DNA from 3 places in the Rhizobium sp. Pop5 genome. Region 3 is predicted to be linked to each of the others. Evidence: riboswitches for the same ligand, from Rfam matches in the RefSeq annotation. Region 3 holds a riboswitch; each other region holds the start of a gene.
The links. Region 3 has a riboswitch for cobalamin ahead of NE852_RS18070 (CbtB domain-containing protein). Riboswitches for the same ligand answer to the same signal wherever they lie in the genome.
Positions count from the first base shown of each region.

Region 1: it holds a riboswitch for cobalamin, as region 3 does, so the genes downstream of both, bluB (5,6-dimethylbenzimidazole synthase) here and NE852_RS18070 (CbtB domain-containing protein) in region 3, are expected to answer to the same signal.
Region 2: it holds a riboswitch for cobalamin, as region 3 does, so the genes downstream of both, nrdH (glutaredoxin-like protein NrdH) here and NE852_RS18070 (CbtB domain-containing protein) in region 3, are expected to answer to the same signal.

Region 1 is NZ_CP099399.1:1,904,571-1,909,395, forward strand. It holds gene NE852_RS11595 (YciI family protein) at 1-24, opposite strand, end outside; gene NE852_RS11600 (DUF2865 domain-containing protein) at 307-1,410, shown strand; gene bluB (5,6-dimethylbenzimidazole synthase) at 1,422-2,111, opposite strand; cobalamin riboswitch at 2,153-2,340, opposite strand; gene NE852_RS11610 (putative quinol monooxygenase) at 2,632-2,952, opposite strand; gene NE852_RS11615 (3-deoxy-7-phosphoheptulonate synthase) at 3,288-4,355, shown strand; gene NE852_RS11620 (TolB family protein) at 4,586-4,825, opposite strand, start outside.
Region 2 is NZ_CP099399.1:3,550,326-3,555,150, reverse strand. It holds gene NE852_RS19640 (heavy metal translocating P-type ATPase) at 1-1,493, shown strand, start outside; cobalamin riboswitch at 1,910-2,135, shown strand; gene nrdH (glutaredoxin-like protein NrdH) at 2,400-2,621, shown strand; gene nrdI (class Ib ribonucleoside-diphosphate reductase assembly flavoprotein NrdI) at 2,635-3,036, shown strand; gene nrdE (class 1b ribonucleoside-diphosphate reductase subunit alpha) at 3,015-4,825, shown strand, end outside.
Region 3 is NZ_CP099399.1:3,206,681-3,211,505, reverse strand. It holds gene NE852_RS18080 (bifunctional diguanylate cyclase/phosphodiesterase) at 1-765, opposite strand, end outside; gene NE852_RS18075 (histidine phosphatase family protein) at 1,207-1,770, opposite strand; adenosylcobalamin (AdoCbl) riboswitch at 1,951-2,107, shown strand; gene NE852_RS18070 (CbtB domain-containing protein) at 2,106-2,315, shown strand; gene NE852_RS18065 (CbtA family protein) at 2,328-3,062, shown strand; gene NE852_RS18060 (hypothetical protein) at 3,107-3,685, shown strand; gene NE852_RS18055 (sulfite oxidase-like oxidoreductase) at 3,670-4,332, opposite strand; gene NE852_RS18050 (sensor histidine kinase) at 4,445-4,825, shown strand, end outside.

The DNA.
Region 1 (4,825 bases), 1.3 Mb from region 3:
ATGCAGCATGAGCATGTAGCGCATCGCGTTTTATCCTCAGTGAAGCCAATTCCCGCAGGGGGGAGCGACAAGAATAACAATTCGGATGAAGAAGGGAACTGCCATTGGCGGATTGCAGTCGCTGCTTCAGGCGCAATGCTACCTCGACTTCCCTAACGTAAGGCCTCCCCACATCTTCTGGATAAAATCTCGAAAATGCGGTAGGAATTGATCGACGCTTATTAAGAGAAACACGTTAAGAGACAAGGCACGGCGGATGAACGCCGCCTTTGACCTATGGACACTTTCTCATTCCCGGACGACGCCGTGAAACGCCGAAACCTGTCTCTTGCGCTTCTTCTTGCATTGGCAGCACCTGCCACTGCCGCACAGTCCAGCGCCATCTGCGACGACCTGCGCGGCCGCCTGGCCGACCTGCCGCGAACGATCGCCACCAATAGCGGGCCGGAAGCGCGCCAATATGCTAGCGCCATGGCCGAGCAGAACCTCGAGCTGCGCAAGGTCCGCAACGATCTGCGCAATTTCGGCTGCACCTCCGGCAGCATGGTCGTGATCGGCGGCGAGAATGCAGATTATTGCGCCGAACTTGCTCAGGCCGAAGGCCGGATGACGGACAATATCCGTTATCTCCAAGATCGCCGCGACGAGCTGCGCAACCAGGGCGACGGAACTGACGACGCGCGCCGCGAACTGACCGCCGCTCTCGAGCGAAATGGCTGCAACAGCGACAATTTCTATGCGCCGACCGAGCGCAGCGCCAACGACCCCGCCCCGAGTGTCGAGGAACAGGCGATGCGCACCGATACCTTCATTCCGCTCGGCGGAGGTGAACAGGTTGACCCAAGTTACTACGGCCTGCCGCGGGCCGAGATGCTCTCGCCCGTCAGCACCATCTGCGTGCGCAGCTGCGATGGCGGCTTCTTTCCGATCAGTTCGAACGCCACCTCGGTCGATTTCGGCCGTGATGCCCAGACCTGCGCCAAGATGTGCCCCGGCATCGAGACGCAGCTCTTTTATCGCGACGTGACGAGCACGGAAGCCTCGAACATGATCTCGGTCGCGACGGGCACGCCCTACAGCGCGATGAAGAACGCCTTCGTCTACAAGAACCGTGCGCCTGGCGAAAAGAACAGCTGTGCCTGCAATCTCACCGCCTATTACAACGAGATGCGCAGCAAGCAGGCCCTGAGCGAACCGCCGCAGCAGGGTTCGATCACCACGATCCACACCGATCCGCCGGCCAAAAATGCTCCAGCAGCAGCCGCGCCGCAGCCATCCGCTCCGGAGCGTCCCTACGATCCCACGCAGAACAAGGTCCGCCAGGTCGGCCCGCAATTCCTCGCCGGCGACCAGGGCTCGATCGATCTTGCCAATCCGGCGACACCCGGCCCGCAGCCGCAACAGCAGTGATTGCGACGGCTTCAGCGCTCGCTCCGTCCCCACCCGTCGTAAAACACCAGTTCTTCAAGCGGCACCCGTTGCCGCCAGCCTTTGACCGCAAGTTCCGGCTCCTCGTAAAGCCGGTCGACGAAACCGGCGCAAAGCCAGGCGACCACCTCGATATGTTCGGGTATGCCGAGAATGGTCTTTAGGTCGCCTTCGCGGAAAATGCTGACCCAGCCGATCCCGATCCCTTCCGCCCGCGCCGCGAGCCAGAGATTCTGGATGGCGCAGACCGTGGAATAGCTATCCATCCGGGGATTGTGCGTGCGCCCCAGCACAACGCTGCCGCTGCGCGTGGGATCTGAGGTCACGCAGATCCCGAGCGGCGCCTCGACGATGCCCTCGAGCTTGAGCGAGCGATATGTCTGCCGCCGCTCACCCTCGAACATCAGCGTCGCCTCCTCATTCGCCTTTACGAAGGCATCGCGCACCCGTGCCCTCACCTCGGCGCTTCTGACCAGAATGAAATTCCACGGCTGCATGAAGCCGACGGACGGCGCGTGATGCGCGGCGTTCAGCAGCCGCTCCACGACGTCGTCGGGCAAAGGATCGGGCAGAAACTGGCTGCGCACGTCACGCCGCGTCATGATCGCGTGATAGACGGCCTCGCGTTCGGCCAAGGAAAAACCGGATGCCGCCGAAAGGGCATCCTTATCTAAGGGTCGCATCGTCAAATCCCCAACAACGCAACCGCCCGCCGTCCGCGCGGGTTGGGTCTATCTCGCCAGGCCGGTCTTCTGACTTGGCGTCATCCGTCTGCCGCGGCCTTCCCGGCGAAAAGCCAGTGGCATAATGAGCGGCAGGCGTCGGCCTTACAGCGTTGGGCACGTTCCGGCCTTGCACCGGATTCCCGATTCTCCCGCTGAGGCAGCGGGCACCTGACGGCGCATCTATTTCAGGAATCAGGTGCGTCGGCAAGCCGGCCGATGTTGTCTTCGAGCCGTCTTCAGTTGGCGGATGCACGATGCTCCCTGAATGCCGCTGCCAGCGTCCTGAGCGCCGCGCGCGACCTGGCGTCCGTCGCCGCAAACCAGCCAAGCGCCGCCAGGCCGAGGCCGAAGAAGCGATGGCGGAGAACAGCTCCTAGACTTTGTCGGCCAAGAAAGGGCGCGGTGGAGATCGACGCCCGGACCAAATCCGACGCCTCTAACGTTTGACGTCCCTTTGATCGCCATCCCGAAGCGGACCTCAGTTAGCTCTATTAGTCTGCCGAGATTTCGTATGCGCGGCAGATCGCCCTGGTTGCGGCTCCCCATGCCGAAGCCTTCGTACGGATTTGATGTGCTTCAAACGCAAGCCTATCAATAAAACGTTTTCAACGCGCCAGATCATGGGATCTTCGGTCTGTGTAACCTCAAATGAAAGGCAACCCGGCTCTGCCCTGGTCAGGCGAATGTGTTCAGGAAGATATTTCTGGACGATATCGATCTCGTCCAAGGATGCACAAATTAATTGTCCCGAAAGGCGGACCTTGCCAGTCTCGTCGTTCGGCCCGTTGCTCTGATCCATCTCATGATCCTGCTTTTTGACTTGCTGAACTTTATTGCACGGCGCCGAAGGACGGCAAAGTCCCGCAATCCGTGCCCCTACCTCCTTTGGGCTCCGCCGGTGCCACCCGTTGCTTCCAGGCTGCAAATTCCGCGTGACAAAACCCGATCGTGACGCTACATACGCCTGATGTCGATCATGTCCGTCTACGCCTCGCGATTTTATTGGTACCGCTTCTCACAGCGGACGCGGGTCCATGCGTAACTGAATTCGACGCGACGACAACCCGAACAGCCGCTAGTCTACCTGGCGGCTTTTTTGTTCCGCGCGGGTATGACCAAACAGGAGCATACCCCGTGTCCGATACCATTGATGATCTGCGTATCCTCGAGATCACCCCGCTTACCAAGCCTGCCGATATCATTGCCGAAATTCCCCGCAACGCTGGCGTCAGTCAGACCGTGACCAGCAACCGCGATGCGATCCATCAAATTCTTCGGGGCGAGGACGATCGGCTGATCGTCGTCATCGGCCCCTGCTCCATCCACGATCCCGTTGCCGCCCGGGACTATGCCGCACGGCTTGCGGAGCAGCGACGACGCCTCGCGGGCGATCTCGAGATCGTCATGCGCGTCTATTTCGAAAAGCCCCGCACCACGGTCGGCTGGAAGGGCCTGATGAACGACCCGCATCTCGACGGCAGCTACCGCATCGAGGAAGGCTTGCGCATCGCGAGGGGCCTGCTGCTCGACATCAATGCGATGGGCCTACCCGCCGGCGTCGAATTCCTCGACACGATCACGCCGCAATACATTGCCGACCTCGTGAGCTGGGGCGCGATCGGCGCACGCACGACCGAAAGCCAGATCCATCGCCAACTCGCCTCCGGCCTTTCCTGCCCGATCGGTTTCAAGAACGGCACCGATGGCGGCGTCCGCGTGGCGCTCGACGCGATCCTTGCCGCCTCGCAGCCGCATCACTTCCCCGCCGTGACCAAGGACGGCCAAGCGGCCATCGCCTCCACGACAGGCAACGAGGACTGCCACATCATTCTCCGCGGCGGCAAGCGGCCGAACTACGAGGCGGCCGACGTCCAAGCCGTGATGGCCGAAGCGACCAAGCTCGGTGTCAACCCGCGCATGCTGATCGATGCCAGCCACGCCAACAGCGGCAAGGATCCGATGAACCAGCCGAAGGTCGTCCGCGACGTCGCCGGCCAGATCCATGCCGGCAACGACCACATCAAGGGCATAATGATCGAGAGCAATCTCGTCGCCGGGCGCCAGGACCTCGTTCCCGGGAAACCGCTGGTCTACGGCCAGTCGATCACCGACGGCTGCATCGGCTGGGACATGTCGGTCGACGTGCTCGAGAATCTGGCCCAGGCCGTCCGCGATCGTCGCACGGCCACCGTCGCGGCCTGAGCGGCACTATCAAGCGCGGCGGGCAGATATCCCGCCGCCCATTCACAGGTCAATCCTCGTCCAAAAGATGCAGGCCCTCATAGGTCCAGAAGCCGCCCCATGGTTCCGGTTTGACCAGACCAGAAGGCATCTTCAGGACTCTCCCATGATCCGTCTGATGCCTATTCCAGAGTGGTTGCGTCAGGCATGAGGGCGCCACCACCTCATCAAAAAATGGCGGTCCGTCGCTCTCAAGAACTCATCGGGAAATAGCGCACATAGGCAAACTCGTCACCGTCTGGTGACCAGCAGGGCACGTTGATCGTGCCCTGCCCGCCGAAAAGCTCGAACAGCGTCTTCAGGTTGGCGCCGTCCATATCCATCAGTCGCAGGCGCACGTCGAGGTCGCGCGGATGGTCAAAGACAGAGGGGTCGTAGGAGAGGATCAGCACCTTGTCGTTGTTGGGCGACGGATGGGCGAACCAGTTGCC
Region 2 (4,825 bases), 340 kb from region 3:
AAGACAATGGGCAGACGCGGGAAGTGCCTGCGGAGAGCCTCGCCGTCGGTGCGATCATCATGGTTCGCCCCGGCGACCGCATCTCGGCAGACGGCGTCATTGTATCAGGCGAGAGCGCGATCGACGAGGCTCCGGTGACGGGCGAAAGCACGCCGGTGCGCAAGGGCGTGGATGCCGTCGTCTTCGCCGGCACGGTCAATGGCGATGCGGTGCTCAGGGTTCGCGTCACGGCGGCCGCCGCCGACAATACCATCGCCCGCGTCGTCAAGTTGGTGGAGGAAGCGCAGGAATCGAAGGCGCCGACGGAGCGCTTCATCGATCGGTTCTCACGCTATTATACGCCGGGCGTGGTGGTTGTCGCAGCCCTCGTTGCGGTCGTTCCGCCGCTGTTTTTCGGCGGTTCATGGAGCGAATGGATCTACAAGGGGCTGGCGCTCCTCTTGATCGGCTGCCCTTGCGCCCTCGTCATCTCGACGCCGGCGGCGATCGCTGCTTCGCTGTCGGCCGGCGCCCGGCGCGGGCTCTTGATGAAGGGCGGCGCGGTCTTGGAAACGCTCGGCAAGGTGACGATGGTCGCCTTCGACAAGACGGGTACGCTGACGGCAGGCAAACCTCAGGTGACCGACATCGTTTCCTTCGGCTTGAGCGAAGCGCAGGTCCTGTCGCGCGCGGCGGTGCTGGAGCAAGGTTCCAGCCATCCGCTGGCGCTGGCAATCCTCAATCGCGCCAAGGCCGGCGGCGTTCCCGTGCCGCCGGCCTTCGAGCTGGAGGCGCTGCCGGGCAAGGGCGTCACCGGCAAAGTCGGGGGCGAGACCCTGGATCTGCTGTCGCCGTCCGCAACTCGCGAGCGCGGGGCGCTCGATGGAGAGCAGGATGGGCGCATCACGGCGCTGAATGACGAAGGCAAGAGCGTATCGGTGCTGCTCGTCAATGGCGCAGCCGCGGGCCTGATCGCCATGCGCGACGAGCCGCGCGAGGATGCCGGGGCTGGACTTTCCGCGCTCAAATCGGCAGGCGTGAAGGCAATGATGCTGACGGGCGACAACAAACGCACGGCGGCGGCCGTTGCCGGCATGCTCGGCATCGACTGGCGCGGCGAGATGATGCCGGAGGACAAACAGCGGGTCGTCGGCGAATTGAAGCGTGAAGGCTTCACCGTCGCCAAGGTGGGCGACGGCATCAACGACGCGCCGGCGCTGGCGGCGGCCGATATCGGCATCGCCATGGGCGGCGGCACGGATGTGGCGCTGGAGACGGCGGATGCCGCCGTGCTGCACGGGCGCGTCGGGGACGTGGCGCGGATGATCGCGCTTTCCAAGCGGACCATGCGCAACATCCTGCAGAACATCACAATCGCGCTCGGCCTGAAGGCGGTCTTCCTCGTGACGACGATCGCCGGCATTACCGGGCTCTGGCCGGCAATCCTCGCCGATACCGGCGCCACCGTGCTGGTGACGATCAATGCGCTCAGGCTGCTTCGCTTAAAGGGATGAATTTTTCCCGAATGGCGATGTAAAGACCACCGATTTGGGCGCGATCGAGAATCCAAACCGCGGAGCGGGCCATCGCTTAGGCCGGCTCTCAGTTTGTCGACAAGGTCTCTCCGTCATGCTCGGCCTTGTGCCGAGCATCTGACCGCTGTAATTGTTTGACAAGAAACCATTTATTTTCAGGTGCTTAATTGAGCGGCGCAGATCCTCGGCACAAGGCCGAGGATGACGTTGCGAGTTTTGCATGGCTTGTCCCAGCCTGGGAGTTGGCGACAGGCCGGGTCTCTTTATCGGACCCTTCTCTACAGCGTCTTTTCGTTAAGCCTTCGTTATCCCTGTTTTTCACAGGAATGCAGTGATTTCAAACCTCCCGTAACGCGATGCACAAACCATCCGTTGACGCGAATTGGGATTCGCGTACTATATCTAGTGTTTGAGGTTCCTTCGATTCGTGAGGATCGGGGGCTAAGATGGGAATACGGTGCGCTTCGCCATTACGGCGCGGCAATGCCGGAGCTGCCCCCGCAACTGTGAGCGGCGAGCAACTGTCCGATTTCAGGTCACTGGAGCATGAGGTTCCGGGAAGGCTGGGCAGGGTGCTTCGACCCGTGAGCCAGGAGACCTGCCTCGAACGAAACGTCCACGGGCGGGGTGTCCGGAAGGTCGCGTGCATGAAGACGGAATCTATCCGTGCCTGTTGCACTGCCCCCGAACATCCGCATGAGCACTTCGGGGTTTGAAGTCATGTCGAGAACATCAAGGCCGCCACCCGCGCACATCCTGCGAGGGATGCTATTGGGCGTTTAAAGCGCCAACTTTGCCAGATCATTATCAAACTTTGCCCCGGACGCCGCATGGCGCCCGATCCCAGTCCTGCGTCCTGAATTCATTGACATCACGAGGAACATGATGAGCGTTACCGTTTACAGCAAGCCTGCCTGCGTTCAGTGCACCGCCACCTATCGCGCCCTGGATCGCCTGGGGGTAGACTATGACATCGTCGATATTTCCCAGGACACCGAGGCGCTCGATCGCGTGCGCGGCATGGGCTACATGCAGGTTCCGGTCGTCGTTGCCGGCGAGAACCACTGGGCGGGCTTCCGTCCCGATATGATCAGCGCGCTCTCCTGATCGGAGAAGAGCGGTGGGGCTGATCGTCTATTATTCCAGCCGATCCGGGAATACCCATCGTTTCGTCGAGAAGCTGGGATTGCGCGCGGCGCGCATTCCCCTCAGCGCTGAAGATATCCACATTCGCGAACCCTACGTGCTGATCTCGCCTACTTATTGCGGGGACGGCGGTAAAGGGGCCGTGCCCAAGCAGGTGATCCGTTTCCTCAATGATGCGGAAAACCGCTCCAACATCCGGGGCGTGATCGCCGCGGGCAACAGCAATTTCGGCGAGACCTACGGGCTTGCCGGCGATGTCATCTCGAAGAAGTGCCAGGTGCCGTACCTCTACAGGTTCGAGCTCCTGGGAACCTCCGAGGATGTCGCCAATGTCAAAGATGGGATGGGACGATTTTGGACACGGGAACAAATTTGACGCGGGATGTGGGCGCAAAGCCGCTGAAGGCTGCGGAAACGCTCGATTATCACGCGCTGAACGCGATGCTGAACCTCTATGACGACGAGGGCAAGATCCAGCTCGACAAAGACCGAATGGCGGCCAAGCAGTATTTTCTGCAGCATGTGAACCAGAACACGGTGTTCTTCCATAACCTCAGGGAGAAGCTCGATTATCTGGTCACTGAAGGCTATTACGAGCAGGAAGTGCTCGACCAGTATTCCTTCAATTTCGTCCGTGACCTGTTCGACCAGGCCTATGCCAGGAAATTCCGGTTCCCCACGTTTCTCGGCGCCTTCAAATATTACACCAGCTACACGCTGAAAACCTTCGACGGGAAGCGCTATCTGGAGCGCTACGAAGACCGCATCTGCATGGTGGCACTGACTTTGGCCCGCGGCGACGAGACCCTTGCCCGCGACATGGTCGATGAGATCATTTCCGGCCGGTTCCAGCCGGCGACGCCGACTTTTTTGAATGCCGGCAAGAAGCAGCGCGGCGAGCTCGTCTCCTGCTTCCTTTTGCGTGTCGAGGACAATATGGAATCGATCGGCCGGTCGATCAATTCGGCGCTGCAACTGTCGAAGCGCGGCGGCGGCGTGGCGCTGTCGCTGACGAATATTCGCGAAGCCGGCGCGCCGATCAAACAGATCGAGAACCAATCCTCCGGCATCATACCCATCATGAAGCTGCTCGAAGACTCGTTCTCCTATGCCAACCAGCTCGGCGCGCGCCAGGGCGCGGGCGCGGTCTATCTCCACGCCCATCACCCCGACATCATGCGCTTCCTCGATACCAAGCGCGAAAATGCCGACGAGAAGATCCGCATCAAGACGCTGTCGCTCGGCGTCGTCGTGCCCGACATCACCTTCGAACTCGCCAAAAACAATGAGGATATGTACCTCTTCTCGCCCTACGACGTGGAGCGCGTCTACGGCGCGCCGTTCACCGAAATCTCGGTGACGGAGAAGTACCGTGAGATGGTGGCGGATGCCCGCATCTCCAAGAAGAAGATCAAGGCACGCGAATTCTTTCAGGTGATCGCCGAGATCCAGTTCGAGAGCGGTTATCCCTACATCATGTTCGAGGACACGGTGAACCGGGCGAACCCGGTCGCCGGGCGCATCTCCATGAGCAATCTCTGCTCGGAGATCCTGCAGGTGAGCGAGGCGAGCGAATACAATGACGACCTCTCCTACCAGACGATGGGCAAGGATATTTCCTGCAATCTTGGCTCTCTGAACATCGCGGCGGCGATGGATTCCGCCGATTTCGGCAAGACGATCGAAACCTCGATCCGGGCGCTGACGGCAGTTTCCGACATGAGCCACATCTCCTCGGTGCCTTCGATCGAAAAGGGCAATGACGAGAGCCATGCGATCGGCCTCGGACAGATGAACCTGCACGGCTATCTCGCCCGCGAGCGCATCTTTTATGGCTCCGAGGAAGGCGTCGATTTCACGAATATCTATTTCTATGCGGTGACCTATCACGCGATCCGCGCTTCGAACCTGCTGGCGGTCGAGCGGGGCACGAGCTTCAAGGGCTTCGAAAATTCGAAATATGCCTCCGGCGACTATTTCGACAAATATATCGAGCAGGAATGGAAGCCGGCGACGGAGAAGGTTCGCGCAATTTTCGACGATGCCGGCATCCACATTCCGACGCAGGAAGACTGGGCGGCGCTCAAGAAAACGGTGATGGCTTCCGGTCTCTATAACCAGAACCTGCAGGCGGTGCCGCCGACAGGGTCGATCTCCTACATCAA
Region 3 (4,825 bases):
GAAGACGAGAAAATGGTTGGGTCCGCGCGATTTCGCCTCGTACATGGCAAGATCGGCACGATGGGCGGCATCTTCCAGCGGTTCGGCGCCCTCGGCCCAGCGGTCGTAGCCGACGCTGGCGCCGACCTCGACAGCAAAGCCGTCGATATGGATAGGGCGGGTGACCGCCTGGATCAGCAGCCTGGCAAAATGCTCCTCGCGCTGCGCCGTCAGGGCGAAGGCGACGATGATGAATTCGTCGCCGCCGAAGCGATAGACGCAATCGGCATTGCCGAGCGCACAGATACGTTTGGCAACTTCGATCAACAGCACATCGCCGCCCTTGTGGCCGACGAGGTCGTTCACCTTCTTGAAGCCGTCAAGATCGACAGAGAAGATGGTGACGTTGCCTTCCGACCCCTCGATTTCGGCCTCGTCGTCCTTGGTCGGCCGCGACAGGATCTTGCGCTCGAAGGCATAGCGGTTCGGCAATTTTGTCAGGTGATCGTGGGTGGCGGTCCAGTCGGCCTTTGTCTGGGCCGCCGAGCGCAGCTCCATTTCCTTGCGGAGATCGGCGATGCGCAGCACCGAGTAGACGAAACTCATGGCGCCGGCGATGCCGAGCGCCAGGACGAGTTTGTCGGCGCCGTACTCGCCGAAACCGATCATGAAGGAGACCAGGTTGTCGCCGAACTGCAACAGCGTGCCGAGGAGCCAGAGGGTTACTCCGAACGCCATGATCGACACGCATTGCCTTCCGGCCCTGCTTTGGAAAAACACCGGCATATGGCCTTCTCCGTCTCCGCCCGCGCCGACGTAATCACGAAAGTCTGAAATGTTCGTTGAAACCAGAAGGCGAATTATCAGAGCGGCGGCCTGCTACCGGCCTCGAAAGGCGTGAGCCGTGGCGGCGGATACTCGTTCTGCGGGCGGCGACAAAGGCTGACCATGGGCGCGTATCTCGCGCCTGAGAAGAACGAAGGCGAGCGTGCAATTGCATCGCTCGCCCTTTCTCGTACTTCAGGCGGTGACGATCAGCAGCGGTACGCTGACGAGGAGACCGACCAGAACCGTAACCGTGGCGACACGCATAAAACGCAGGCGCCGCGTACGCTCCCCACTCCAGTCATATGTCATTTCTTCCATCTCCTTGGGACAAGGAAGTAGTTCCGGCAAAGCCGGGTTCAATAGAGATGACGCGATTTGCTTGCGTAAGGCTGGATAAGATCAGAGGTCACTAATGCTGAAGCGCAGCGACCAGCGTCGCCCGTCGCTGGTCATGCGGACGATTGCGAGCGGTCCGACGTCAATCAGCCAGAAGGAAGAGAGCGGCGCCTGAAGCACATGCACGACCGCCGCCCGGATGATTGCCGCGTGGCTAACGGCGATCACATGTCCGCCGAGGGTGGACTGAGCATCCATCCAGCCGGCGACGCGCGTGCGCAGGTCGAAAAGACTTTCGCCGCCGTGCGGGGCCGCTTGCGGATCGCTCATCCAGATTTCCAGATTCTCCGGCTCTTCGGACCCTATCGTGACGATCGGCCTGCCGGCCCAGCGGCCATGGTCGCAATCGCGAAGCGCCGGGTCGATCCCGGCGTCGAGGCGGAGCGCTGTCGCGGTCTGGCGGGTGCGCAGGGCGGGACTGGTGAAGATGCGGTCGGCGCGGGGCAGCGCGGCCATCTCGGCCGCGTCCTTCGCGGCCTTGCTTTCCAGCGGTTCGTCGAGCGGGAACAGGGCCTTGCGGCTTGCCGCCGTCGCGCCATGGCAGATCCAGGTGAGACGCGTGTTCACCATCGTTCTGATCTCCGGAATGCGGCTACAGCGCCGCGCGCCTCTTTAGGCGCGCAAAGGACGCTCTAGCGCTTTAAATTGCTGCATAATTTTATCCTTAAATCGGTTCCGAGTTAAGGAATTATGCTGTGGGACGGCCCTTCACCGGCTCGTGAAGTTCCGTTGACAGTCTCTCCAGCGTGCAGATATAACCGTGCTGTTGCGGGTTTGGAAGCCGGTGGAAATCCGGCGCGGTCGCGCCACTGTGACCAGCGTGTCGAAAGCTCTTCGTGCTGGAAGTCAGACCCTACCGCACAAGCACTCTTTCGACTGAACGCGTCATTCTGGAGGAATACATGTCTGATACCACTTTCGCCCCCGTCGCGGCACCGGCGCCGATCCCTGTGGGAGATATCCTGCCCTGGGCGATCTTTGGCGGCCTGCTGATGCTCATCGCCCTTTATTTTGTCGGCACCGAGGAAGGCGCGATGGCGCTGTTCAACGGCATGTATGTGCATGAATTCGTGCATGACGGCCGCCATCTCCTCGGTTTTCCCTGCCACTAAAGGGATTCTGACATGGTTGGAAACCTTCTGCTTCGCGGCATGCTCGCGGGCCTGATTGCTGGTATCCTCGTTTTTGCCTTCGCCCACACCTTCGGCGAGCCGTTGGTCGATGCGGCGATCGCCTTCGAGGAGGCGAGCGCACAGGCGGCGGGCGAAGCCGCCGAACCCGAAATCGTCAGCCGCGCCACCCAGGCCGGTCTCGGCCTTTTCACCGGCGTCATGGCTTACAGCGTTGCCGTCGGCGGGCTTTTCGCGCTTGCCTTCGCCTTCGTGCATGGTCGCTTCAGCAGTCTTTCGGCGCGCGGGACCTCGGCCGTCATCGCTACCGCCGCTTTCGTGGCGATCGTACTCGTTCCCGCCGTCAAGTATCCGGCCAACCCGCCGGCAGTCGGCAACCCCGATACGATCGGCGTCAGGACCGAGCTGTTCTTCCTGATGATCGTCGTCTCGCTCGCCGCGCTGATTGCGGCGGTGGCGCTTTCGCGCCGTCTTTCCGAGCGTTTCGGTCTCTGGAACGGCGCGATCATCGCCGGCATCGCCTATCTCGTCTTCATCGGCCTCGTGCTCTATCTGCTGCCGCCGATCAACGAGGTGCCCGAGAATTTCTCGGCACTGGTGCTCTGGCGCTTCCGCACGACCTCGCTCGGCATGCACGTCATCCTTTGGGCCACGCTCGGCCTTGCTTTCGGGGCGCTCGCGGAAAGACGGCTTGCCGTCAAGGGCGGGTTGCGGCCGGCGTTCCGGTGAGCCGGCGTCGTAAAGGGCTTGCCGCTCTCGGTCTTGCGGCAAGCCTGTTTCTGTTCGGGGTTGGAACCGCCTTTGCCCATGGCAGCAGCGAAGGCGGCAGCCATGCCGGTCTGGATATTCCTGAAATTTCCCACGGCGAGATGGCGGTGATTTCAGAATATCGCAGTGGGATCATCGACCTTGCGTCGCGGGCAGTCGATACGAACGAGCCGTTCCGCCGCATTCTGAACTATGCCGAGATCCAGTATTCCTATTGTCTGTGGGGCAGGGTACCGGGCAGCGTGACGGATGAGGGAAGTCCGTTCAACGAATGCGCCCATGCCTATCTCGCGGCAACCAAAGCTGTGCTGATGGCGATGCGGGAGATGCCGCAGGAGGCGCTTGCCGCCAACCGGATCATCTCCGCCGTCGACGTCGATATGGTGCGACGCGGGCTTGCGCTCGTCACGTGCCAATTCAGCGGCGAAGCTTTCAACACCGCCGATATCGTCAAGCCGCGATGGAGCAGGGTGCCGATCCATTTCGCCAGTATGGCGTCGCTGACAGGGCTCTCTGTCTTGCTCGGTCTCGCGGTTTTTACACTTCGCCGCTTCCTGCGCCCGCGGGATCAGTTGTCGGAATAGCGCTGCTCGCGCCACGGATCGCCAAGCATATGGTAGCCGTTCTTTTCCCAGAAGCCGGCCGCGTCAGCGGCGATTAGCTCGATGCGTCGCAGCCATTTGGCGCTTTTCCAGAAGTAGAGATGCGGCACGACGAGGCGCATCGGGCCGCCATGATCTGCTGTCAGAGGCAAGTCCTCCCAGGAGGTTGCGAGGATGGCATCTTCGGCGGCGAAATCGACAAGCGGCAGGTTGGTGGTATAGCCGTCATAGCTCGTCAGCATGACGTAAGCTGCTTCTGGTTTCGGCATGGCGAGGTCGAGCAGATCGCGGGTCGAAACGCCCTTCCATTTATTGTCGTAGCGCGACCAGGTGGTGACGCAGTGAATATCGCTCATCCCAATGCTTTGCTCGATCGCCTGGAAATCGGCCCAGGTGAGGGTGAGCGCAGTTTCGACGAGGCCTCGCACCTCAAGCCGCCAGCTATCGGTTGAAACCACCGGCTGCTGGCCGAGATCGAGCACTGGCCAGTTCTTGACGAGGTGCTGGCCGGGCGGCAGGCGCTCGGCCTCGGGACGGCTGATACGGCCGGTCAGGAATTTGCCCTCCGCCGCCCAGCGGCGCTTGGAACTGGTGAGCTTGCTGTCAGCGGGCGTCTGGTCGTCGCTCATGAGCGGGGTCTCCTTGCGATGCAGCAATAGGACATCCGGTCTCGCCGGGTGTCAAGTTTCGGCAGGCCCTTGGAAATCCTCGCTCGTCTTACTAAACTTGGGCCGGTCGGGCATGCCTTGCTGGGGAGCGGAGGCAGAAAGGGAGGAGCGGGATCTGTCTTCGAGATATCGTGGGATAGCGGCGCTGCTGGCGGTTCCGCTCGTCATCTTCGCCTTCTTCACCTTTGGAAGCGCGATTGCGACGCGCGCCTATATGGAGGAGGCTTCGGCCCAGGCGGGAACAGCGCTGCGCCTTGCCGTTTCGGCGCTCAGCGGCCATCTCAACCGCTACGAGGCGCTGCCGGCGCTGATCGCCGATCACGACGATATCCAGGAGCTGGTCAGCGCCCCCGACGACATGGCGCTGCGCGATACGGCCAACCTCTATCTCAAGGCCATCAACGGGCTTCTGAAATCCTCCGATATCTATGTGGTGAACCCGGATGGAGAGACG